One region of the [Rhizobium] kunmingense genome, then DNA from elsewhere that is predicted to be linked to it. Evidence: riboswitches for the same ligand, from Rfam matches in the RefSeq annotation. Region 1 holds a riboswitch; each other region holds the start of a gene.
The links. Region 1 has a riboswitch for cobalamin ahead of AC0JZ4_RS06195 (CbtB domain-containing protein). Riboswitches for the same ligand answer to the same signal wherever they lie in the genome.
Positions count from the first base shown of each region.

Region 2: another riboswitch for cobalamin. It lies ahead of AC0JZ4_RS17625 (ABC transporter substrate-binding protein); the one in region 1 lies ahead of AC0JZ4_RS06195 (CbtB domain-containing protein).
Region 3: another riboswitch for cobalamin. It lies ahead of nrdH (glutaredoxin-like protein NrdH); the one in region 1 lies ahead of AC0JZ4_RS06195 (CbtB domain-containing protein).
Region 4: another riboswitch for cobalamin. It lies ahead of AC0JZ4_RS01475 (aromatic ring-hydroxylating oxygenase subunit alpha); the one in region 1 lies ahead of AC0JZ4_RS06195 (CbtB domain-containing protein).

Region 1 covers NZ_CDRNXG010000001.1:1,242,467-1,248,372, forward strand. Annotated here, with positions in the region: gene cobN (cobaltochelatase subunit CobN) at 1-437, opposite strand, end outside; gene cobW (cobalamin biosynthesis protein CobW) at 463-1,512, opposite strand; gene AC0JZ4_RS06190 (DUF1636 family protein) at 1,509-1,925, opposite strand; cobalamin riboswitch at 2,027-2,234, opposite strand; cobalamin riboswitch at 2,294-2,505, shown strand; gene AC0JZ4_RS06195 (CbtB domain-containing protein) at 2,544-2,717, shown strand; gene AC0JZ4_RS06200 (CbtA family protein) at 2,732-3,496, shown strand; gene cobO (cob(I)yrinic acid a,c-diamide adenosyltransferase) at 3,496-4,110, shown strand; gene AC0JZ4_RS06210 (cobyric acid synthase) at 4,114-5,571, shown strand; gene cbiB (adenosylcobinamide-phosphate synthase CbiB) at 5,555-5,906, opposite strand, start outside.
Region 2 covers NZ_CDRNXG010000001.1:3,641,571-3,647,476, forward strand. Annotated here, with positions in the region: gene rsmA (16S rRNA (adenine(1518)-N(6)/adenine(1519)-N(6))-dimethyltransferase RsmA) at 1-700, shown strand, start outside; gene zigA (zinc metallochaperone GTPase ZigA) at 724-1,929, opposite strand; cobalamin riboswitch at 2,097-2,293, shown strand; gene AC0JZ4_RS17625 (ABC transporter substrate-binding protein) at 2,437-3,456, shown strand; gene AC0JZ4_RS17630 (ABC transporter substrate-binding protein) at 3,538-4,551, shown strand; gene AC0JZ4_RS17635 (FecCD family ABC transporter permease) at 4,563-5,579, shown strand; gene AC0JZ4_RS17640 (ABC transporter ATP-binding protein) at 5,576-5,906, shown strand, end outside.
Region 3 covers NZ_CDRNXG010000002.1:1,249,804-1,255,709, forward strand. Annotated here, with positions in the region: gene AC0JZ4_RS24135 (amino acid ABC transporter permease) at 1-284, opposite strand, end outside; gene AC0JZ4_RS24140 (amino acid ABC transporter permease) at 281-1,027, opposite strand; gene AC0JZ4_RS24145 (transporter substrate-binding domain-containing protein) at 1,050-1,886, opposite strand; cobalamin riboswitch at 2,231-2,449, shown strand; gene nrdH (glutaredoxin-like protein NrdH) at 2,693-2,926, shown strand; gene nrdI (class Ib ribonucleoside-diphosphate reductase assembly flavoprotein NrdI) at 2,932-3,357, shown strand; gene nrdE (class 1b ribonucleoside-diphosphate reductase subunit alpha) at 3,390-5,516, shown strand; gene nrdF (class 1b ribonucleoside-diphosphate reductase subunit beta) at 5,628-5,906, shown strand, end outside.
Region 4 covers NZ_CDRNXG010000001.1:264,333-270,238, forward strand. Annotated here, with positions in the region: gene AC0JZ4_RS01460 (transporter) at 185-1,189, shown strand; gene AC0JZ4_RS01465 (BA14K family protein) at 1,268-1,753, opposite strand; gene AC0JZ4_RS01470 (BA14K family protein) at 1,939-2,397, opposite strand; gene AC0JZ4_RS01475 (aromatic ring-hydroxylating oxygenase subunit alpha) at 2,477-3,721, opposite strand; cobalamin riboswitch at 3,815-4,051, opposite strand; gene AC0JZ4_RS01480 (DUF6656 family protein) at 4,213-4,821, shown strand; gene AC0JZ4_RS01485 (L-threonylcarbamoyladenylate synthase) at 4,853-5,845, shown strand; gene AC0JZ4_RS01490 (FAD-binding oxidoreductase) at 5,848-5,906, shown strand, end outside.

The DNA.
Region 1 (5,906 bases):
GCCGGCCCGCCCTCACGGAAGCACGCCAGAAGATCGGCCAGCGTTTCTTCGGAAACCGTGGATGCGGCAGCCAGCCGGTCGTCGCGCATGCTGCATTCGCCCGGCAGCATGGCCAGCGAGATTTTCCGGCGCTTCGCCAGTCGTGACAGCTCTTCGACGCCATAGGACCAGCGATCGTAGCCGCCAAGGATGCGCAGCAGGATGACTTTCGCATGGGCAGCCGTCTTTTCCGCCCACAGATCGACGGACATCGGATGGCGCAGATCCGAAAGGTTGGTCAGGGCGATGGAACTTCCTCCATCGTCCCATCCTGCTGCAACCCCGTTCAAGTCACTTCCGGAGAAGGACAAAACCACCACGTCGGCCGGCAACTGGTTAAGGTCGACCGGCTCTATCAGGTCGTCGAGTGACGACGATGTTGTGGCGAGTATATGCATCCTTCCTGCCCCGGTCCGGTGGCCTTCAGGCCGCCAGCATCTTCTCGATTGCAGCGCGGTCCAAGCCCTTTTCACCGATGATGACCAGACGGCTCCGGCGCGTTTCGTCAACACCCCATGCGCGGTCGAAATAGTGGTTGACCCGCGATCCTACCGCCTGAACCTGTAGGCGCATCGGCTTGTTCGCGACATCAATGAAGCCCTTGATGCGCAGCACGTTTTCCGCCTCCGCCGTGGCGGAAATGCGGTCGGCCAAGGCTTCGGCATCCGAAACAGTGGGCAGATCGATGACGAAACTGTCGAAATCGTCATGATCGTGGTCGTGTTCCTCGTCGTGGTGGGTCTTGCGGTTGTCGATGTCGTCCTCGACGGCAAGGCCGAGACCGATCAGCACGCCCGGATCGACGGCGCCATTGGCAGCCGGGACTATCTTTACCGCACGCGGCAGATGCGCCTGAATGCGGCCCTTGGCGGCGGCGAGCGAGGCCTGGTCCAGAAGGTCGGTCTTGGTCAGCACGATCATGTCGGCGCAGGCAACCTGGTCCTCGAAGACCTCCTCCACCGGATCGTCGTGATCGATGGAAGCATCCGCCTGACGCTGGGCTTCCAATGCGTGGTGGTCATCGGCGACACGGCCCTCGGCCAGCGCCAAGCCGTCGACCACGGCGATGACGCCGTCAACGGTGACGCGCGCTTTCACGTCCGGCCACTGGAAGGCCTGAACCAGCGGCTTCGGCAGAGCAAGGCCCGAGGTTTCGATGAGGATGTGATCGACGCGCGGCTCGCGGGAGAGGATCTGGTCGATCGCCGGAACGAAATCGTCGGCAACCGTGCAGCAGATGCAGCCGTTGGCCAGCTCGATGATGTTGTCATCCGGGCAGCTTTCGATGCCGCAGCCCTTCAGCACTTCGCCGTCGATACCGACATCGCCGAATTCGTTGACGATGATCGCCAGCCGCTTTCCGTCGAGTTTTTCGATCAGGTTGCGGATCAGCGTCGTCTTGCCGGCGCCGAGAAAGCCGGTGATGACGGTGCAGGGAACCTTGTCGAACTTGGTGCCGGAATTGACGTTCATGAAGGCATGTCCTCGTGATGATGAAAGGGTGGAATGCGGGCCGTCATGCCCTTGCCGCGCAGGCAGGAGGGGCGGCCGCGAAGGGGAAGAAAGCCGCGCTCGTCCTCAGCCAGCATCATCGCGCCGGTGACGATGTCGTCGGCATTGTCGTTGGACAGGTGGCCGAAGACATAGGACCAGCCGGAGCGGTGGTTGAAGGCGGCACTCGGGCTCTTGTCGCAATTGGCGAGACAGGTGACGGGCTTGATGGCGAGCGGCTTGCCTTCGGCAGCAATGCGCAGCGCCTCGATCAGGCCAACACCTGGACGGGCCTGACTGTCGGTCGCCTCACGACAATTGGTGCAGACGAAGATCGTCACGTCTGCTTCACCGGCGGCCGTTTCGCCATCGTTCTTTCGCACGTCACTCGTCATCGGGCCGCATACCGCCGGTCTGTCTACAATCGGGGTGCGCAACAGGCGGACGAGCCATCCTGCAGTGGAAAGAAAGCTTCGCCCGGAGCACCCCGCCGGAAAAGCGCAATTTTTGAACGGCAGGTCTCCTGGCTCGCGGGTCGTCACCATCTGCCTGCCTTCCCGGATGTCTCCAGTGGCGTTTCTGGCAGGATGGCTCGCCGCACACAGTTGCGGGGGCAGCCGCGGCATTGGATGATTGCCATCCGCACCGCATTCTCTCTTAGCCCCGACCGTTGCCGGCAAGGGACCGTCATGCCGTTCAAGTAAGCTTTCCGGTGGTGAACTGTCAATGTCGCAAAGCCGATTGCCGAGACAACCGAATTGTTTATAGTGATCGTGTCTTTGGTGCTTCAACGAGCTACCCAAGGGAATGCGGTGCGACGAAGCTCGTCAATTCCGCGGCTGCCCCCGCAACTGTAGGCGGAAAGCTTTTGCCCAACACGGCCACCAGGCCGTTACGCCACTGGAGAGATCCGGGAAGGCGGGCAAGGGCGCCAGATCCGCAAGCCAGGAGACCTGCCAGGGACATTCGGCATTTTAAACAGCCCTCGGGTGGAGGGCAGAAAGACGAAATCCATGGTTAGCTCCGCCGCAGGCGCAGTCAGCGTCTCCGCATCCAAAATCCTTCCTCTCGGCATGTCGGCCGTTCTCGGTCTCTTCATCGTCGGCTTTGTCGGCTTCTCGCATCTGGAAGTCGTCCATAACGCGGCTCACGATACGCGCCATTCGCTGGCATTTCCCTGCCACTAAAGAGGAATTCCCATATGTCGCTGTTTCGTAACATCGTCCTTGCGGCGGTGATCGCCGGCCTGTTGTCCGGTCTCCTGATGACCGTGATGCAGAGCTTTTCCACGGTGCCGCTCATTCTTGCGGCCGAAACCTTTGAGACTGCCGGTGGGGAAGATGCCGGGCACTCCCATGACGTGGCCCCGGCCGCCGGTGCTGCCGCGCCTGCCGAAGCCGACCATCATCACGATGCGGAAGCCTGGGCGCCTGCAGATGGCCTGGAGCGCTTTATCTACACCGCTGCAGCCAATATTCTTTCTGCGGTTGGTTTCGCGCTCGTTGCCATTGCTGTCGCCGAGGCACTCGGCGGGTTTGGCGGATGGCGCGGCGGCCTGATGTTCGGCATTGCCGGCTTCCTTACCGTCAGCCTGGCACCCGGCCTTGGCCTGCCGCCGGAACTGCCGGGCATGCCGGCGGCGGAACTCGGGCCGCGCCAGGTCTGGTGGACGGCGACAGTGGTGTGCACCGCGATTGGTCTCGGCCTTCTCGCCTATAGCCGTTCGGCGCTTCTTGCGGCGCTGGCGATCGTGCTTCTTGTGGCCCCGCATCTCATCGGTGCACCGCTGCCGCCTACGCACGAGACGGCCGTGCCGATCGAGCTTCATGCCCGCTTCGTCAATGCCGTCTATGCAACCAACCTCGTCTTCTGGGCTGTTCTCGGCGCGCTGGCCGGCGTATTGCGGCAGAAACTTCGCAGCGGCGAGGCCGCATCCATCGGATCAAACCGGGAGCTTGCAGCATAGTGAAAGACGTCGATCAGACCGCCGAGGAGCGCCATCGCGCCAAGATGGCGAACCGCAAGGCGGTTCAGGATGCGGAAGTCGCCGAGAAGACCCTCGAAAAGGGTCTTCTCATCGTCCATACAGGCCCCGGCAAAGGCAAGTCGACCGCAGCCTTCGGGCTAGCGCTTCGCATGCTCGGCAACAATCGCCGCGTCGGGATCGTGCAGTTCATCAAAGGCGCATGGTCGACGGGCGAGCAGCCGGCGCTCGCCGTCTTCGGCGATCGCGTTGTCTGGCATACGATGGGCGAAGGCTTTACCTGGGAAACCCAGGACCTGAAGCGCGATATCGCGGCAGCCGAAAAGGCGTGGGAGAAGGCGCTCGAGCTGATGGCGGACGAGACGATCGGTCTCGTCATTCTCGACGAACTGAACATTGCCCTGCGCTACGACTATCTCGATCTCGAAAAGGTCGTCGCCGGCTTGTCTGCCCGCCGCCCGGACCTGCATGTCGTCGTCACCGGCCGCAACGCGAAGCCGGCGCTGATCGAGGCGGCCGATCTCGTCACCGAGATGTCGCTGGTCAAGCATCACTTCAAGGCGGGCGTCAAAGCCCAGGCCGGAATCGAGTTCTGACCGATGCCGGCAAAGTCGCTGATGTTCCAGGGAACAGGCTCCGATGTGGGCAAGTCCCTCATCGTTGCAGGTCTGGCGCGTGCCTTCAGTTTGCGTGGACTGAGCGTTCTGCCGTTCAAGCCGCAGAACATGTCGAACAATGCCGCGGTCACTGCGGATGGCGGCGAGATCGGCCGCGCGCAGGCGCTGCAGGCGCGCGGCGCCGGCGTGCCCCTCAGCGTCCACATGAACCCGGTTCTTCTGAAACCGCAAAGCGATATCGGTTCGCAGGTCGTCGTGCAGGGGCGGGTGGAAGGCAATGCCAAGGCGTCCGAATACCAGCATCTGAAACCGAAGCTTTTGCCGAGGGTGCTGCAAAGCTTCGAGATACTGCGGGAGAGAGCCGATCTCGTTCTCGTCGAAGGGGCCGGCAGTGCCTCGGAAATCAACCTGCGCAGCAACGATATCGCAAACATGGGCTTCGCCCGTGCCGCCGACGTGCCCGTGGTACTGATCGGCGATATCGATCGAGGCGGCGTTATCGCCAGTCTTGCCGGCACGAAGCTCGTCATAGACGCCGACGATGCAGCGATGATCCGTGGCTTTATCGTCAATCGGTTTCGCGGCGATCCGGCGCTGTTTGCCGAGGGCATGGACATGATCGGCAGATTTACCGGCTGGCAGTCCATCGGCCTTTTGCCGCATTTCGCCGATGCGGCACTGCTGCCGGCAGAGGACGCGCTTGGCCTCAACCAGAGCTTTGCCCGCAAGCCGGGCGCAAAAATCCGTATCGCTGTACCGATCCTGCCGCATATTTCCAATTTCGACGATCTCGATCCGCTGGAAGCCGAACCGGATGTCGAGCTTATCCGGGTGCGGCGCGGGGAGGTCATTCCCGGCGATTGCGATCTGGTGCTGCTGGTCGGATCGAAGGCGACGATTGCGGATCTTTGCGCCCTGCGCGAGGCCGGGTTCGATGTCGATATTGCTGCGCATCACCGTCGCGGCGGTCGCGTTCTGGGGCTTTGCGGCGGTTACCAGATGCTCGGCAGGCGGCTTTCAGATCCCGAGGGTACGGAGGGGCAGCCGGGCGCCGTCGAAGGACTTGGCCTGCTCGATGTAGAGACGGTGCTTGCCGGCACCAAGAGGCTCGAAGCCGTCTCGGGCACCAGTTTCGACGGCATATCCTTCGCTGGCTATGAAATGCATATCGGCCGGACTTCCGGCGTCGATTGCGCGCGGCCGTTTGCAACGATCGCTGGGCAGTCAGAGGGGGCCTGCTCGGCCGATGGGCGGGTTGTCGGCAGTTACGTCCATGGATTGTTTTCCGATGACGCGCAGCGGTCGGCGTGGATCACGCGACTGGGTGGGGGGGCGTCGGGTCTCGATTACGAGGCCAATGTCGATGCCATTCTTAATCGTCTTGCCGCGCATATGGAGCGGCATCTCGATCTGACCGGGCTGCTCAGACTTGCCAGATGAGAAGCGCCAGGGCGCCGAAAAGTCCGATCAGCAGCATATCGGCGATACGGGCGATCTTCAGCGCATCATAGATATCGTCATAGGTCAGTTCGGTGCGTCCGCCTTCGCCCATATAGCGGGCCTCGATCATCTCGCCCGCATAGCTGCGCGGGCCGGCGAGAGCGACGCCGAGAGCGCCGGCCATCGCAGCTTCCGGCCAGCCGGCATTGGGGGAGCGATGATGTCTTGCATCGTGGCGGATCGCCCTGATGGCATTGCCCGGCGATGCATCGCGGACGAAGAAGGCGGACGCGACGAAAAGCCCCGCGGTCAGCCGGGATGCAGGCAGGTTGATC
Region 2 (5,906 bases), 2.4 Mb from region 1:
CACCGTGTTCGAGGTCGGCCCCGGCCCCGGCGGCCTGACACGCTCCATCCTCGCACTCGGCGCGAAGAAGGTGATTGCCGTCGAGCGCGATCCCCGTACGCTGCCGGTTCTGGCGGAAGTCTCGGATTTCTATCCGGGCAGGCTGGAAGTCATCGAAGGCGATGCGCTGAAGACAGATTTCAAGGCTCTCGCCGCCGAGAAGGCCGATGGCGGGCCGGTGAAGATCATCGCCAACCTGCCCTATAATGTCGGCACGCAACTGCTGCTGAACTGGCTTCTGCCGGAAGACGGACAGTGGCCGCCTTTCTGGGAAAGCCTGACACTGATGTTCCAGAAGGAAGTCGGCCTGCGCATCGTCGCCGACGAGGAAGACGATCACTATGGCCGGCTGGGCGTCATCTGCGGCTGGCGCACCGATGCGCATATGGTGTTCGACGTGCCGCCGCAGGCATTTTCACCGCCGCCCAAGGTTAACTCCACGGTGGTGCATCTGACGCCGAAGGCAAATCCTTTGCCCTGCGACGTCAACAAGCTGGAGCGCATTACCCAGGCGGCTTTCGGCCAGCGCCGCAAGATGCTGCGCCAGAGCCTGAAGCCGGTGGGCGGCGAGGCGCTGCTCGCCAAGGTCGGCATCGAGCCGCAGCGCCGTGCGGAAACGCTTTCCGTTGCAGAATTCGTGGCGCTGGCGAACGCGCTTTAAACGCGTCCGCCCCTGTCACCGGGTCATGATGCCTGCCGTTCCCATACTGCGAAGGGATCCGGCAGGTTCGCCCAGTTTTCCGGCGTAAACCCATCCGCCTCGATCAGGCACGCATCCAGCTCTGCCGTGACCCGCGCTTGATCCATAGTATCGGTGCCGATGAAGACGATTTCCTGCCGCCGGTCGCCCCAGACGGGATCGAGATAGGGCTGCATCATCCTGTAGAACTCCGGGCTGTCGGGCCAACGCTCCTTCGGCACGGCCGACCACCACATGCCGGTGCGGCCGGTGCGCACCAGCGCCCCCGCCTGGCTGATCTCGCCGACGAAATGCGGCCGCGTCGCCAGCCAGAAGAAGCCCTTGGCCCGCACGACGCCCGGCCACGAGCGATCGATGAAGCGCTGGAATTTTTCGGGCTCGAAAGGCTGGCGGGCGCGGTAGACGAAGGAGCGGATGCCATATTCCTCCGTCTCCGGCACATGGTCCTTGAAACCATGCAGTTCCTTGAACCACAACGGGTGCTGCTCTGCCTTGTCGAAATCGAAGCGGCCGGTGCCCAGCACGTCCTTCAATTCCACCTTGCCGAAATCCGTCTCGATTAATTTTGCATCGGGATTGAGCGCCACGATGATCTTTCGCGCGGCGTCGCGGTCGTCAGGGGTCGCGGTGCCGATCTTGTTGAGGACGACGACATCGGCAAACTCGATCTGCTCGACAAGGAGGTCGACGATGGTGCGGTTGTCGCCCTCGCCCGCCGTCTCGCCGCGATCGGCGAGGAAGTCGCCGGAGCCGTAATCCTTCAACAGATTGGCGGCATCGACAACGGTGACCATCGTATCCAGCCGCGCAACGTCCGACAGGCTCAGACCATTCTCGTCGCGGAAATCGAATGTGGCGGCCACCGGCAGCGGCTCGGCAATGCCGGTCGATTCGATCAGCAGATAATCGAACCGCCCCTGTTCGGCGAGCGCCCTCACCTCCTGCAGAAGATCGTCGCGCAGCGTGCAACAGATGCAGCCATTGGTCATTTCGACCAGCTGTTCCTGCGTGCGCGACAGGTTGGCGCCGCCATCGCGCACCAGTGCGGCATCGATATTGACCTCGCTCATGTCGTTGACGATCAGCGCCACCCGCATGCCCTCGCGGTTCGACAGGATGTGATTGAGCATGGTCGTCTTGCCGGCGCCTAGAAAGCCGGAGAGCACGGTGACGGGAAGTTTGTCTTTCATTTGCAAAAGCCCATTGCGTCATTTGTTACGTTATACTATTACGAAATCACAAGCAGCGACTGCCGTCAAGCCTTGTAGAGAAGACATGACGTCCGGCGGGGCGGCGGGCCGGTCGTGCGCAAGTCAACGGACAAGCCCAAATCACTAGACAAGCTTTGGCCTGTCTCCTATCAAGGCTGCGCTACGGTTCTGCATTCGCAGATGAAAAGGGAACGCGGTGAGGTTTATCAAAACCGATCCCGCGACTGCCCTCGCAACTGTAAGCGGCGAGCTTTTCGTCACAGCCACTGGTTCTCGAACCGGGAAGGCGACGGGCAGCGTTCGAGCCGCGAGTCAGGAGACCTGCCGCAGCGAGGCTAAAACCAATACCGGACGAGGTGTTCCGGCGGGAGAATGATATGACGCAAGCGACACTGTCGCCCGCCATCCTGATGTGGACCGCAAACGCGGCCTTGCATCGTCCTGCCTTTCATCCCGGCAAAGCCATTTCCCTTGAAAGGACAGGACATGAAACTCGGCCTTATCGCCGCACTCTTTGCGATTTCCGCATCGGCACTTCCCGCAACAGCCTTCGCCGCCTCGACCAGCTATCCGCTGACACTTGAGAATTGCGGCCAGCAGATCACTTTCGACAAGGCTCCGGCCAAGATGGTTTCCATCGGCCAAGGCATGACGGAAGTGCTCTATTCGCTCGGCCTCGCCGACAAAGTCTCCGGCACCGCCGTCTGGGTCGGTCCGGTTCTGCCGGAATATGCCGAGGTCAACGCCAAAATCAAACGGCTTGCCGATAACGACCCGAGCTTCGAATCCATCGTCGGGCTGGAGCCGGATCTGGTCGCCGCCGAGTTCGAATGGCATGTCGGCCCGATGGGTTCGGTCGCCAAGCGCGAGCAGTTTTCCGATATCGGCGTCAACACCTACATCTCGCCGGCCGATTGCGTTGCCAAGACCAACACCGATGGTGGCGACGGGGTGCGCAAGGAGCTGTTTACGATGGACCTGATCTATCGCCAGATCGGTGAGCTGGCGCAGATCTTCGATGTGCAGGACCGCGGGGCCAAGCTGATCGCCGATCTGAAGACCCGCGAAGCCGCAGCCGTCGCCTCGATCAAGGGCGCGGAAGCGAAGAACCTGCCGGTGGTCTTCTGGTTCTCCAGCAAAGAAACCAAGGGAGACGCCTTCATCGCCGGCAAGAACAGCGCGCCGGCCTATATCCTCAAGACGCTCGGCGCACAGAATGTCGTGACAACCGAAGAGGAATGGCCGCTGGTCAGCTGGGAAACGATTGCCGAGGCCAACCCTGCCGTGATCGTCATCGCCACCATGGACCGCCGCCGCTATGCCGCCGACGACCCGGCGGTGAAGGTGTCCTTCCTCGAAACCGATCCGGTAGTCAGCGAACTCGACGCGGTGAAGAACAGGCATTTCGTGATGATGGACGCACAGTCGATGAACCCGACGATCCGCACGATCGAAGGCATCGAGATCCTGGCAAAGGGCATCCAGTCCTTCGGACTTGCGAACTGAACAAGCCCCTTATGTCGCGCCTGCCTCACGGTGGGCGTGACGCTTCTTTCGCATGTCCATGCCCTTCCGAAAGGACAGACCATGAAATCCGGCCTGATCGCCGCCCTTATCGCGCTCCCCTTCACCGCCCTTTCCTCCGCAGCCTTCGCCGCCCCGGCCGGCTATCCGCTGACGCTGGAAAACTGCGGCGCGGACATCGTCATCGAAAAGCCTCCACAAAAGGCCGTTGGCCTCGGCCAGAACAGCACCGAGATCCTGCTGATGCTCGGCCTTGCCGATCGCATGGCCGGCAGCGCCATCTGGGTGTCTCCGGTTCTGCCAGCGCTTGCGGCGGATAACGCCAAGGTGCACCGCATCGCCGCCAACACGCCGAATTTCGAGGCCGTCGTCGCCCGCGAGCCGGATTTCATCGCCGCACAGTTCTTGACCTCGGTCGGGCCGCAGGGCCGTGTGGGAACGCGCCAGCAGTTTGCCGATCTCGGCGTGCCGAGCTACGTCTCGCCGACCGACTGCACCGTGACCGACAATGCCGTCTCGGATGGCGCGCGCAAACAGATGTTTTCCATGGACCTGCTCTATCAGGAGATCGATGAACTCTCGCGTATCTTCGACGTCGCCGACCGTGGTGAAGCGCTGATCGCCGAACTGAAAGGTCGCGAGGCCTCGGTGCGCGCCCGTGTGGCCGACAAGGCGAAGGATGTCAGCCTCGTCTACTGGTTCTCCTCGCCGGAACTTGCCGGCGACGCCTGGATGGCCGGCAAGAACGGCGCCTCGGGCTACATCACCGAAGTGCTGGGCGCAAAGAACATCGTCACATCCGAACAGGAATGGCCGCTCATCGGCTGGGAGGCGATCGCGGCAGACAACCCGAGCGTCATCGTCATCGGCACGATGGACCGCCGCAACCAGACGGCAGACGATCCTGCCGCCAAGAAACAGTTCCTTTCCACAGATCCGGTCGCAAGCAAGCTCGATGCGGTCGAAAACGGTCGTATCGTGGAGATGGATGCGCAGGCGATGAACCCGACGATCCGCACCATCAACGGGCTTGAAATCGTCGCGGATGCTCTTGGCAGGTTCGGATTGCTGAAGTGACCCCATCACGCATCAAACCGTGGCTCGCCGGCATTGCCGGCGTGCTCATCGTCATTGTCGCCCTGTTCATCGCGATCACCGCCGGTGTGGCGATCGGCGAAATGACGATCCCGATGGAGACGACGATTGCCGCCGTCACCAACCGGCTCGGCCTGACGGATATCGCGGTGCCGCGCATCCAGGAGGCAGTGATCTGGGATTACCGCCTGTCGCGCTCGCTCGTCGCCGCCTTCTGCGGCGCGGGGCTGGCGCTGTCGGGTGCGATCCTGCAATCGCTGCTGCGCAACCCGCTGGCCGAGCCTTACGTTCTCGGCATCTCGGCCGGCGCTTCCACCGGGGCCGTCTCGGTCATGCTGCTCGGCTTCGGTGGCGGGGCGATCTCGCTTTCTGTCGGTGCCTTCGGCGGCGCGCTTTTAGCCTTCGCCTTCGTCGTCATGCTGGCAAGCGGCCGGCAGACGGCGGATCGCACCATTCTGGCCGGCGTGGCGGCCTCGCAACTCTTCAATGCACTCACCTCGTATATCGTCTCCACCTCCGCCAATGCCGAACAGGCGCGCAGCGTGATGTTCTGGCTGCTCGGCAGCTTTGCCGGCGTGCGCTGGCCGGAGGTGGCACTCGCCTCTTCCGTCGTCGCCGTCGGGCTCATCATCTGCATCTGGCACTCGCGCGCACTCGACGCCTTCACCTTCGGCGAGGACGCCGCCCGTTCGCTCGGGATCGCCGTGGGCCGCGTGCGCGTCGTGCTGTTGCTCGTCACCGCGCTGATGACTGCGACCATGGTCAGCATGGTCGGCGCGATCGGCTTTGTCGGCCTCGTCATTCCGCATGCGGCCCGCTTCATCGTCGGTCCCGGCCATATGCGGTTGCTGCCGGCCTGTGCGCTCGTCGGCGCGCTGTTCATGGTGGTCGCAGACATCGTCTCGCGGATCATTATCGCCCCACAGGTGCTGCCCATCGGCGTGGTCACGGCGCTTGTCGGCGTGCCGTTCTTCTCTGTCATCCTCTATCGCGCACGGAGGGCCGCATGAGCGACCATCCCAAACTCGCCGCGACGGCCGTGCGCTGGCTTGCCGGCCGCAAGGTCATCGTCGATGGCGTGACGATCGATGTCGAGCCCGGCCAGACGCTCGGGCTGATCGGCCCGAACGGTTCCGGCAAGTCCTCGCTGATCCGCCTGCTTGCCGGGCTGCGTGCACCGGCAAATGGAGAGATCACGCTGGATGCGAGGGCAATCGGCGCTTTCGGTCGCCGTGAGCTTGCCCGCCGGGTGGCGGTGGTCGAACAGCATTCGATGACGGAGGCCAATGTCACAGTTCTGGACGTCGTCAAGCTCGGCCGCACGCCGCACCGTTCGG
Region 3 (5,906 bases), on a different contig from region 1:
ATCTGCACATAGGTTGCGGCCGGCCAGCGGACGAACCAGTAGGGGGCGAGCTGCATCAGGCCCAAAAGCACGCCGGCCGTGGTGCCGAGCGTGATGGCGCAGACGGCGATGAGGATGTTCATCGAAAAGCCGGAGGCGAGATAGGGGATCCACTCCACCAGTTCGCGGCCGAGCGACAGGTCGATCAACGACCAGACGACGACCAGCAGCGGCAGGGCCACGAAGCCGACATAGCGCAGTACGAGGCTGCTTTTTCTGGGTGTCTGTATCGCTGTCATGCTCATAGCCCGTACCCCGAAATGGCGAGCCTGCGCTCCACCCATTGGCCGATGCGGGCCACGACGAAATTAATCAGGCTGAAGAAGGCGAGAAGCACGATCATCAGCTCCACGACATTGTCGCGCTGCGTCCAGACCATGATCGAGGCATAGGTGATTTCGCTGACCGCGATGGCATTGCCGACGGTGGTGGATTTGACGAGGTTGATCAGCCCGTTGACGATCGCCGGCAGAGAGGCCCGGAAGGCGAGCGGGATCTGTACGTAACGCAGGATTTCGAACTGGCTGAAGCCCATGCCGCGCGCGGCCTCGATCATCGAGGCCGGCACGGATTCGATGCCGGCGCGGATGGCTTCCGCATGGAGGGCGGCGATATGCAGGCCGACGACCGCCACAACCCAGAAGAACGGCGAAAGCGGGTTGTTCTGGGCGCCGCCGAACAGGTTGGAGACGACGGTGTTGAGGACGAGAAAGCTGAACATCAGCTGCACCAGCGTCGGCGTGTTGCGGGTCAGTTCCACGAACGCGCGCACGGGTGCAGAAAGCCACAGCCTGCCCGAGGTGAGGCAGCCGGCGAAGATCAGGCCAAAAATCAGGCTGACGGGAATGGTGACGGCAACCAGATAGAGCGTGGTGATGAACCCGTCACGCCAGATCTGCGCCTCGTAGCCCGTCGCCAGAAACTCGTAATTGAGGCCCAGCCTGCCCGTCAGATCGACGAACAGGCTGGTAAGGTTCATATCCTGCATGTGGCTTTACCGCAGCTTCCGCTTACTGGGCGGCGGAAAGCTTCTTGTTCTCTTCCTCGAGATACTTGGTGTTGAGCAAACGGTTGGCCTTGGCCAGCTCAAGCATCTTGCCGGAAGCATGCAGCTTCTTGACGGCTTCATCAAGTGCAGTCTGCGTGTCTGCCTCGCCCTTGCGCAGCCAGATGACGCTATCGGACGGGATCAGTTCGGTCGGGAAGGGGATGGCATAGTCCTTCCATTCGTCAGCCCGGTCTACCAGCAGCAGGCCGACGGTCGCGCCGACATGGACTGCAGCGACGCAATTGCCGCCCTGCAACGCCAGCAGCGATTCCGGCTGGCTGGGGAGACCCTTGACGACGGCGCCATATTCTTCCGCCAGCGGCTGCGCGTAGTTGGAGCCCTGCGAGATGCAGACCGGCTTACCCTTGAGGTCGGCCCAGTCCTTAAGGCCGCTGTCCTTGCGCACTACGGCAGCACCGCCGGCGCGGTCGTAAGGTGTCGGCACGTAGTCGAGAACCTTGGCGCGCTCTTCGGTATACTGCATGTTGGCGATAAGGATATCGACCTTGCCCTGCTGCAGGAACTGGACACGGTTGGGCGGCGTCACCGTCACCGTTTCCAGCTCTACGCCGAGATCGGCTGCCAGCGCCTTGGCGATATCGACATTGTAACCCTTCTGCTCCTGCGACTTCGGATCGATGAAGCCGAACGGTGCGCCCGAGAGGATGACGCCGACGGTGAGCTTGCCGCGGCCCTTGATACGATCCAGCGTCGCATCGGCAGAGGCCTGGGTGGCGGCCAGCGTCGCGATCGACAGGGCAAGTCCGAAAACGGTTTTGGTGACGGCTTTGACAAACATCAAATGGCTCCTTGTTTGGCGCGCAACTTAACCAAAGCTCAAAGTCGCCACGAGAAACGATGTTCCACAATTGATCCTTTTCGGAGAAAGGGCCGCCATCCTGAGCCGCAAAGGAAATGCTTTTTTCTCACGTCTCTGCCTTGCTGCCGCGATCGACAAGACGCACGTCTCTGGCGAGAGGGAAAACTCGATGGCCGTTTGACCACACGCGGCCTCCATGCGCTTTCCCGGTGGAGTGCCTGCGGAGGCAATGATTGTCGGGCGGTCATTGTGGCGATCGGCAGATTTCGAAACTTCCCTGAGGATGAGGCTTCATAGTTGTTGACGGATTTTCCGTCTCGTCTACTATATCTAGTGTTCGAGGTTCTTCCGATTCGCATCGGAAGCTAAGACGGGAATACGGTGCGTGAGGCCCTGAAAGGCCGAGCAATGCCGAAGCTGCCCCCGCAACTGTAAGCGGCGAGCATCCGGTCGATTTGTCCACTGACGCATAAGGCGTTGGGAAGGCGGATCGGATGCGACGACCCGCGAGCCAGGAGACCTGCCTCAAGCGAAAACGTCCACGGGCGGGGTGTCCGGAAGGTAGCGTGAGCGTGCGGGATGTTTCCGTGCGTGCGCCTTCCCCGGCAGTCCGCATGAGCCACTTCGGGGTGAAGTCCATGAGTTCGAGTTTCCATATACGTCAGCGCGAATGACGGGCGTTTAAGCGTCCGGCAAGCGTCAGCGTCTGCCTTCATCTCAGGTTATTTGCCCGGACATCTGCGGATGTCCGAGTGCTTTGTCGCGCCTATCAACAAGGGACCATCATGATGATTACCGTCTACAGCAAGCCCGCCTGCGTTCAGTGCACGGCGACCACCCGCGCGCTCGATCGCCAGGGGATCGACTACAGCGTCGTCGACGTTTCCGTCGACGCGGAAGCCTATGAGCTGGTGCAGGGCCTCGGCTATCGGCAGGTGCCGGTCGTAGTCGCCGGCGAGCAGCATTGGGCGGGGTTCCGCCCCGACATGATCAGCAGCCTGTTGCCCGCCATGGCGTGAGCGGGATGGGTGGCCTGATCTATTTTTCCACCAAGTCGGAAAACACCCACCGTTTCGTCGAAAAACTGGGGCTTGGCGCCCTACGCATCCCGATCGACAGCGATGATGCGCTCGCAGCCGACGCCCCCTTTGTTCTGATCGTCCCGACCTATGGCGGCGGCGAGAACAGGGGCGCTGTGCCCAAACAGGTGATCCGCTTTCTCAACGACGCGGACAACCGCAAGCAAATCCGCGGCGTGATTGCCGCCGGCAACACAAACTTCGGTGCCGCCTTCGGCCGCGCCGGCGACATTATCTCCGCCAAGTGCACGGTGCCGCTACTCTATCGGTTCGAGCTTCTCGGCACTGCGGAGGATGTCGATCACGTCAAACACGGATTGGAACGATTTTGGACGCGACAAGCTCTATTACAATGCGGGATGGGAGCGTGAAGTCCTCCGCCTCTTCCCAGCCGAAAGCGTCGATGAAGGCGGCCGAGGCCGGGCTCGACTATCACGCGCTCAACGCCATGCTCAATCTCTACGACGAGAATGGCAGGATCCAGCTCGACAGGGACCGCGAGGCGGCGAAGCAGTATTTTCTTCAGCACGTGAACCAGAATACCGTGTTCTTCCACAATCTCAGGGAGAAGCTCGATTACCTGGTGACGGAAGGCTATTACGAGCAGGAGGTTCTGGACCAGTATGCGTTCAATTTCGTCCGCGACCTGTTCGACCATGCCTATGAGAGAAAATTCCGTTTCCCCACCTTCCTCGGCGCGTTCAAATATTACACCTCCTACACGCTGAAGACCTTTGACGGAAAACGCTATCTGGAGCGTTACGAAGACCGTATCTGCATGGTGGCGCTGGCGCTGGCGCGCGGTAACGAGGCGCTTGCCCGCGATATGGTCGACGAAATCATTTCCGGCCGTTTCCAGCCGGCGACGCCGACCTTTCTCAATGCCGGCAAGAAGCAGCGCGGCGAGCTGGTGTCCTGCTTCCTGCTGCGGATCGAAGACAATATGGAGAGCATCGCGCGCGGCATCAATTCGGCGCTGCAGCTTTCCAAGCGCGGCGGCGGTGTCGCCTTGTCGCTCACCAACCTTCGCGAAGCCGGAGCACCGATCAAGCAGATCGAGAACCAGTCATCCGGTGTCATTCCAGTGATGAAGCTGCTGGAGGATTCCTTCTCCTACGCCAACCAGCTGGGTGCGCGTCAGGGCGCGGGTGCCGTCTACCTCAACGCCCACCATCCCGACATCATGCGCTTCCTCGATACCAAGCGCGAGAATGCAGATGAAAAGATCCGCATCAAGACGCTGTCGCTCGGCGTCGTGGTGCCCGACATCACGTTCGAACTCGCCAAGAACAACGAGGATATGTACCTGTTCTCGCCCTATGACGTGGAACGCGTCTATGGCGTCGCGTTCAGCGAGATCTCGGTGACGGAAAAATACGAGGAGATGGTTGCCGACAGCCGGATCAAAAAGAAGAAGATCAAGGCCCGCGAATTCTTCCAGGTGATCGCCGAAATCCAGTTCGAAAGCGGCTATCCCTACATCATGTTCGAGGACACGGTGAACCGTGCCAACCCGATTGCCGGGCGTATCACCATGAGCAATCTGTGCTCCGAAATCCTGCAGGTCAGCGATGCCAGCACTTATGGCGCCGATCTTTCCTACGAGCATATGGGCAAGGATATTTCCTGCAATCTCGGCTCGCTCAATATCGCGGCAGCGATGGACAGTGCCGATTTCGGCAAAACGATCGAGACCGCGATCCGGGCGCTGACGGCGGTCTCCGACATGAGCGACATCACCTCGGTGCCTTCGGTTGCCAAGGGCAATGCGGACAGTCATGCGATCGGCCTCGGCCAGATGAACCTGCATGGCTATCTCGCCCGTGAACGGATCTTCTACGGCTCCGAAGAAGGCGTCGATTTCACCAACATGTATTTCTACACGGTGACCTATCACGCCATCCGGGCGTCGAACCGGCTGGCGGTCGAGCGTGGCCAGAGTTTCAAAGGTTTCGAGAACTCGAAATACGCCTCCGGTGAGTATTTCGATAAATACACCGGACAGGAATGGAAGCCGGCTACGGAACGCGTCGCCGAACTTTTCGAACAGGCGAGCATTCATATCCCGACACAGGAGGACTGGCAGGAATTGAAGGCCGCCGTGATGGAGGGCGGGCTCTATAACCAGAACCTGCAGGCCGTGCCGCCGACCGGGTCGATCTCCTATATCAACCACTCGACCTCCTCGATCCATCCGATCGTCTCCAAGATCGAGATCCGCAAGGAGGGCAAGATCGGCAGGGTCTATTACCCGGCGGCCTATCTGACCAACGACAATCTCGATTACTATCAGGATGCCTACGAGATCGGGCCCGAGAAGATCATCGACACCTATGCGGCGGCCACCCAGCATGTCGACCAGGGCCTGTCACTGACGCTGTTCTTCCGCGACACCGCCACGACCCGCGACATCAACCGGGCGCAGATCTATGCGTGGAAGAAGGGCATCAAGACAATTTATTACATCCGCCTTCGCCAGATGGCGCTGACCGGCACGGAAGTGCAGGGCTGCGTATCGTGTGCACTTTGATTTGAGATCGGTGTCCGCCTCTGCCCTCATCCGCCTGCCGGCACCTTCTCCCCGTAAACGGGGCGAAGGGACTATGCCGCAGCCTCGCCGTTTCCTTCAGGAACCAACACCATGAACATCGCCGTCAAACCCGCCGCCGCTATCCGCGCCATCAACTGGAACCGTATCGAGGACGACAAGGATCTCGAAGTCTGGAACCGGCTGACCAGTAATTTCTGGCTGCCGGAAAAGGTGCCGCTCTCCAACGACATTCCGTCCTGGGCGACACTGAAACCCAACGAGCAGCAGCTCACCATCCGTGTCTTTACCGGCCTTACCCTGCTCGACACGATCCAGAACGGTGTCGGTGCCGTGCGGCTGATGCAGGATGCCGCCACCCAGCATGAGGAG
Region 4 (5,906 bases), 980 kb from region 1:
CTTTTTCGGCAACAATTGACGTTTTACGTAAACGTCAATGCGATTGTCAATCGGCAGGTTGTTTCATCATGATCCAGACGCGTATGAGGGGAAAGTGAAATAATCGGAGCGCCACGCCCTCACGGCGCTAAAGATTCCTTCGTGAGTTCGGCGTAAGACAGGCACGGACCGCTGGAGAAAGCCGATGGACACGCCGCCGCTGATGACGCCCGCCATTCCCGGCCTCGTCTGGGCCTATCGCTTCGATGCGCCGACACGTTCCTGCGTGCGGCTGCCGCTGGAGGCGACGGTCAACGAGCTGACCGTTTCCGACGGCTTTCTGTGGCTGCACCTGAACCTTGCCGACAGCCGCGTGCCGGCGTTTCTGGAAAGCCTGCCGGGGCTGACGCAGCCCGCACTTGCGGCGCTGACGACACGCGACACCCATGCCGCGGTCATTCTCGACGAAGGGCTGGTCTATGGCACGATGATCGATTTCCAGAAGGAGTTCGACAGCGATACCCGCGATATCGGCTGGCTGCATTTCTTCGTCTCCGACAGGATCATCATCACCACGCGACTGCAGCCGCTGCGCTCGATAGACCGGCTGAAGTCAGCAGTCGAGAAGAACGCGGCACGCTATCACCGGCCGATCGACGTGTTCGAGACTTTGGTGGCGGAGTTCCAGCGGACGATGATCTCGCTCGTCATGGAGCTGACCGACGAACTGAACCTGATCGAGGATTTCGTCTACGACAACGCGCCGAAAGACGAGCGGCGCAGGCTGGCGCCGGTCCGGCGCACCATCGTGCGGCTGCATCGGCACCTGCGCACCGTTTTGACCCTGATGCGCCGCGCGATGGCGGCCGACGAGGACGACATGCCGCCCGGCTTCGACGATGCGGCGGCACGCCTGATCGGCCGGCTGGAGGCGGTGGACCACGACGTCTATGCGCTGCAGGAGCGGGCGCGGCTCCTGCACGAGGAAATCGATTCCAAGCTTTCGTCGGAAACCAACCGCCACCTCTACATCCTGTCGCTGATGACCGCCTTCCTGCTGCCGCCTTCGCTGGTGACGGGCTTTTTCGGCATGAACACCTCGTCGCTGCCGTTTGCCGAAGGCCTGCACGGCACCGCCTTCGCCTTCGGCGCGATCGTGCTGTCCGTCGCCGCCGCCTGGTGGCTGCTGCGGCGGGTGGGTATCCTTTAGCCGCAACGAAAAACCCGCGCTCCGGTGATTTCGCGGAGCGCGGGTTCGAATGTCATGCCGTGGCCTTGCCTGCCCTAATCAATAGAAGGGCGAGTAGCAGGTCTGGCGCGGGCCGTTATACGGCTGGAAGGTGTTGGAATAGCTGTCGTAGGAACGATAGCGGCCGGCACACCAGTCGTAGTGGCGCGGATTGAGGCCACCGCTGCTGCGATAGACCGGGGCCGGTGCGGGCTGCACATAGCGCGGCTGCGAGGCGATGGCACCGCCGATCAGCGCGCCGGCGCCGAAGGCTGCCAGCGGGTACCAGTAGCCGTCATTGTGGCGGCGATAGCCACGACGGGACTCGCGGTAACCGCGATGGCCGCCATACCAGCCACGACGCGGGCCGTCGCCACGCCAGCGACGCGGAGGACCGTAGTCGCGATAATACTGGACATTGGTCACGTCAGACGCCACCGGGGCGCTCGGGACTGCCGGCAAAGGCAGCGCCTGGGCGGACCCCAGCGAGCCTGCAAGCACGATGGCCGACACGGCGGCGACTGCGATCTTCTTGAACAGAGTCATCTCTTAACTCTCCATTCCCTTGTTGAGACACGAGCAGAGAACGTTGCAAACGTTCCTGTATTCCGCATTCCAGAAATCTATTTCGCAGCAGCCTTAGAAATTTCTCGCTGAACCGCAGATTAACGGGCGCTTCGGTGGCGTTCACGCCTCCGTTACGCCCGTCAATTCAATCACCTGCCGGTTGCTTACCTGTAAGGCGAAACGCAGGTGCGGCGAATGCCGGCGCTCGGAATATAGGTGTTGTCGGAAGCGCGGTAGGTGCGGTAGCGGTTGGCGCACCACTGGACGTGGCTGCCGCCCGAGGCACGCGGCTGGTTGGCGATCGCACCGCCGATGATCGCGCCGGTCGCAAAGGCTGCAAGCGGGAACCAGTAACCGTTGTGATAGCGATAGCCGCGGCGGCGCTCGCGATAGCCGCGATGGCCGTTGTGATAGCCCTGGCGATAGTAGCGGCGATCCTGGCGATAGCTGCGGCGGTCACGGTCGCGATACTGGACTTCCGTTACCTGCGCAGCATTGGCGGCAGAGGCAACCGGAACCGGCATGACCTGAACCGCCGGCATGGCGGCGGCGGGCATGAAACTCGTGGCCAGAACGGCAGCCGCCGTCAGCGCAGTGGCAAGGCGCATGCGGAATGCGGTCATCGGGGATGTTTCCTCATCTGTAGATTGGCGATCTACAATGCGAAACACCCCGATTTTGTTCCAATGGAACTTTTACCGGTCAGGCGACAGCCGAGAGCGTCGCGTCCTTGCCCTTCAGCCGGTCGATCATGAAGTTGGCGTACCATTCGACGAACTGCATGACGCCGCCCTCATGGGCTTCCGAATAGGGACCCGGCTCGTAGGCCGGCGAGCGGATGCCGAAGGCATTTTCCTCGACGATCTGGCGGTCCTGGTCGTTGGTCATGTTCCACACATGGGTGAGTTCGTCGACATTGTAATCGACGCCTTCGACCGCTTCCTTGTTGACCAGCCAGGTGGTGGTTACCGCGGTTTCTTCCGGCCCGATCGGGATGACGCGGAAGGAGATCGCATGGTCGACCAGCATGTGGTTCCAGGTGGTCGGATAGTGGAACATCAGCATCGTGCCGATGTGGGAGATCGTCACGTCTTCCGACAGCGAGCGGGCAACCGCCGGGCGGCCGTTCATCGTATAGCTCTCGGCATCCTCGACGAGCGGCATGCGGGCAACGCGGAACTGGCCATCACGCGACATGTTGAAGGTGCTCGGCAGGCCGGCGGCCTCGCAACGGCTCCAGTGTTCGGAGATGAACGGATCGTCGCCGGCGCCCTGCACGCCGGTCGCGGTCGGCGCTTCCGGGTAGGTGCGGCAGAGTTCCGGGTGATTGCCGGCGCAGTGGTAGCACTCGCGGTTGTTTTCCCAGACGAGTTTCCAGTTGCCCTTCTCGATGATCGTATTCTTGGCGGCGACCTTGGTTTCGGAAATGCGGTGCGGCGCCATGTAGGGCTCGATCGTGGCACGCACGGGCGCGAAGTCCGGGGCTTCCTGCGCCAGACAGATGAAGATGTAGCCCGCGACGACCTGGCAGTGGAGGGGTTTCAGGCCGAACTGCTTCTTGTCGAAATTGTCGCCCATATGGCGGGCCGACATCAGCGAGCCGTCATGCTGGTAGGTCCACTGGTGATAGGGACAGACAAGGCGCGTCGCCGAACCCGTATCCTTGGTGCAGACGCGGTGGCCGCGATGGCGGCAGGTGTTGTGGAAGGCGCGGATATCGCCTTCGCGGGTGCGGATGACGAGGACCGGGTAATCACCCACCTGAAGGGTGAAATACATGCCGCCCTTTTCCAGCTCGCAGTCATGGCCGACGAACAGCCAGTCGCGATACCAGATCATCTCCATGTCGAGCTTGTAGTAATCCGGATCGATATAGAACGGCTGTTCAAGGCTGAAACCTTCGCGGCGGTTCTTAAGCTGCCGCAGAACCTGACTATGAATGTCCATATGCTTCCTCGCACTCCAGGCAAGCGACGGGGCATGGACAAGCCGACGGTTACACATTCCGCCAATTCCTGTCCCGAACGCCCACCGCGATCGGTCATCACTCCGGCTCAGGCTGGTTTCCGGGCTTCGGAGCTATCCCTAAAGGACTGACATGGCACCTTCCCGAGCGGCCGTTCGGCTCTGTCCCAGTGGTTCGGGGTTTCCCCCGTGCCATGCCTTCAACTCCGCCACCGTTGCGGGGGCAGCGCCGGTAAGGTCTCAATCGACCCGCCGGCTTCCCAATTCTCCGCCTCCCCTAGCGAGGCGGCACCATGAGCTTGATCGCATTTAAACGTGACTGCCGCCTGTCGCATAGGCGACATTGCGACATCGGCGACTGTATTGGCGACGGGGCCTGTTTCGTGCCGGATCGGCAAGCTGTGCGGCGGAAAGACACTGTTAAGATGTTACTAATACGATCCGCCGCGATCGAGAACGGAAGAGTCAGGACAATGCCAGGACAGATCCGCTATTACGAGGTCAATGGACAGCGGCCGTTTACCGCGCCACAGCGCAACGCGACCGCCCATTCGGAATTCCTGCGCACCGGCAAGATTTCCCGCGCGCGGCCGATCTGGATACCGGACGAGCGCCGATATCTCAGCCATGACGAGGTGGCGGAGAAGACCGGGCGCAAGCTAGAGACCGCCGGTGAGACGACGCATATGCGGCTCAACACCTTCCATCGCTCGATCAGCCTGCCGAAGCTCATCTTTCACCGCACGCTCGATGGCAGCCCGCATCTGGGCTATTGCCATGTGACGGCGGCGCGGACGTTCTTTTCTCCCGAAGCGCTGGTGACGTGGTCCTTCTACATCGCCAACTTCTTCTCCGAGATCGGCGAGGAGGACGACTTCTTTGCCCGGATCAATCCGCGCGGTTCACGCATGTATTTCGCCGTGGCGATCGAGGGCGAGGCCGGCCAAGGGGCGAAGATCGACCGCAGTTTCCGGCAGAACGGGCTGTTGTTCCAGACCAGCGACCCGCGCGAGGCGATGCGCAACGTGCTGATGCTCGGCGCGCCGGATGCGACCGTACGCGAAATCATCAAAAGGCTTTGAAGCCGCGGCCCCGAGGCTGTATTGACGGCACATGACAGCCGCAATCATCGACATAAAAGCAGAACCTGAACGCGCGATCCGCGAAGGCACCCGCGTGCTCGGCCTTGACCTTCCCGTCGCCATTCCGACCGAGACCGTCTACGGGCTTGCTGCCGACGCGACGCGGGCGGAAGCGATCTCGACGATCTACGAGACAAAGGGCCGGCCGCGCTTCAACCCGCTGATCTGCCACGTCTGCGATATCGCCATGGCGGAGCGCTATGCGGTGTTCGATCCCCTGTCGCGCAAGCTGGCGGAGGCCTTCTGGCCCGGACCGCTGACCATCATCCTGCCCTTGAAACCCGGCAGCGCGATCCATCCGCTGGCGACGGCGGGACTGGAAACGGTCGGCCTGCGCTGCCCGGCCGGTTTCGCCAGCGACCTCATCCGCGCCTATGACCGGCCGCTTGCGGCACCGAGCGCCAATACATCCGGCAAGATCAGCCCGACCAGCGCACGCCATGTGATGGATGATCTCGGCGGGAAGCTGGAGCTGATCATCGACGGCGGCGCTTCGCCGGTGGGTGTCGAATCGACGATCATCCGCGTCGATCCCGAAACCGGCACGATACTGCTGCTGCGCCCCGGCGGGCTTGCCGCCGACGAGATCGCCAGCGTTGCGGGCCGGGCGATCAGGCGGCGCGAGGGGCCGGCGGCGATCATCGAGGCGCCGGGCATGCTCGCCTCCCATTATGCGCCGGGGGCGGCGGTGCGGCTGAATGCGACATCCGTCGAAGAGGGCGAGGCGCTGATCCGCTTTCATGATGTGCAGGTTACAGGCATCGAGAAAGCCAAGGCGGTTTTCGATCTCAGCCCATCCGGCAGCCTTGCGGAAGCGGCGGCAAACCTGTTCGAATACCTGAAGCGCGCCGATGCCACGGGTGCGGCGCATATTGCCATTACCGCCATTCCCGACGGGGGACTGGGCGAAGCGATCAACGACAGACTGGCGCGCGCGGCAGCGCCACGCGATGGGGAGACTTAGGCATGGACGTGATGACACCGGCAGCGGACCTGCTCGACCGCTTTGCGGCAATCGTCGGCGA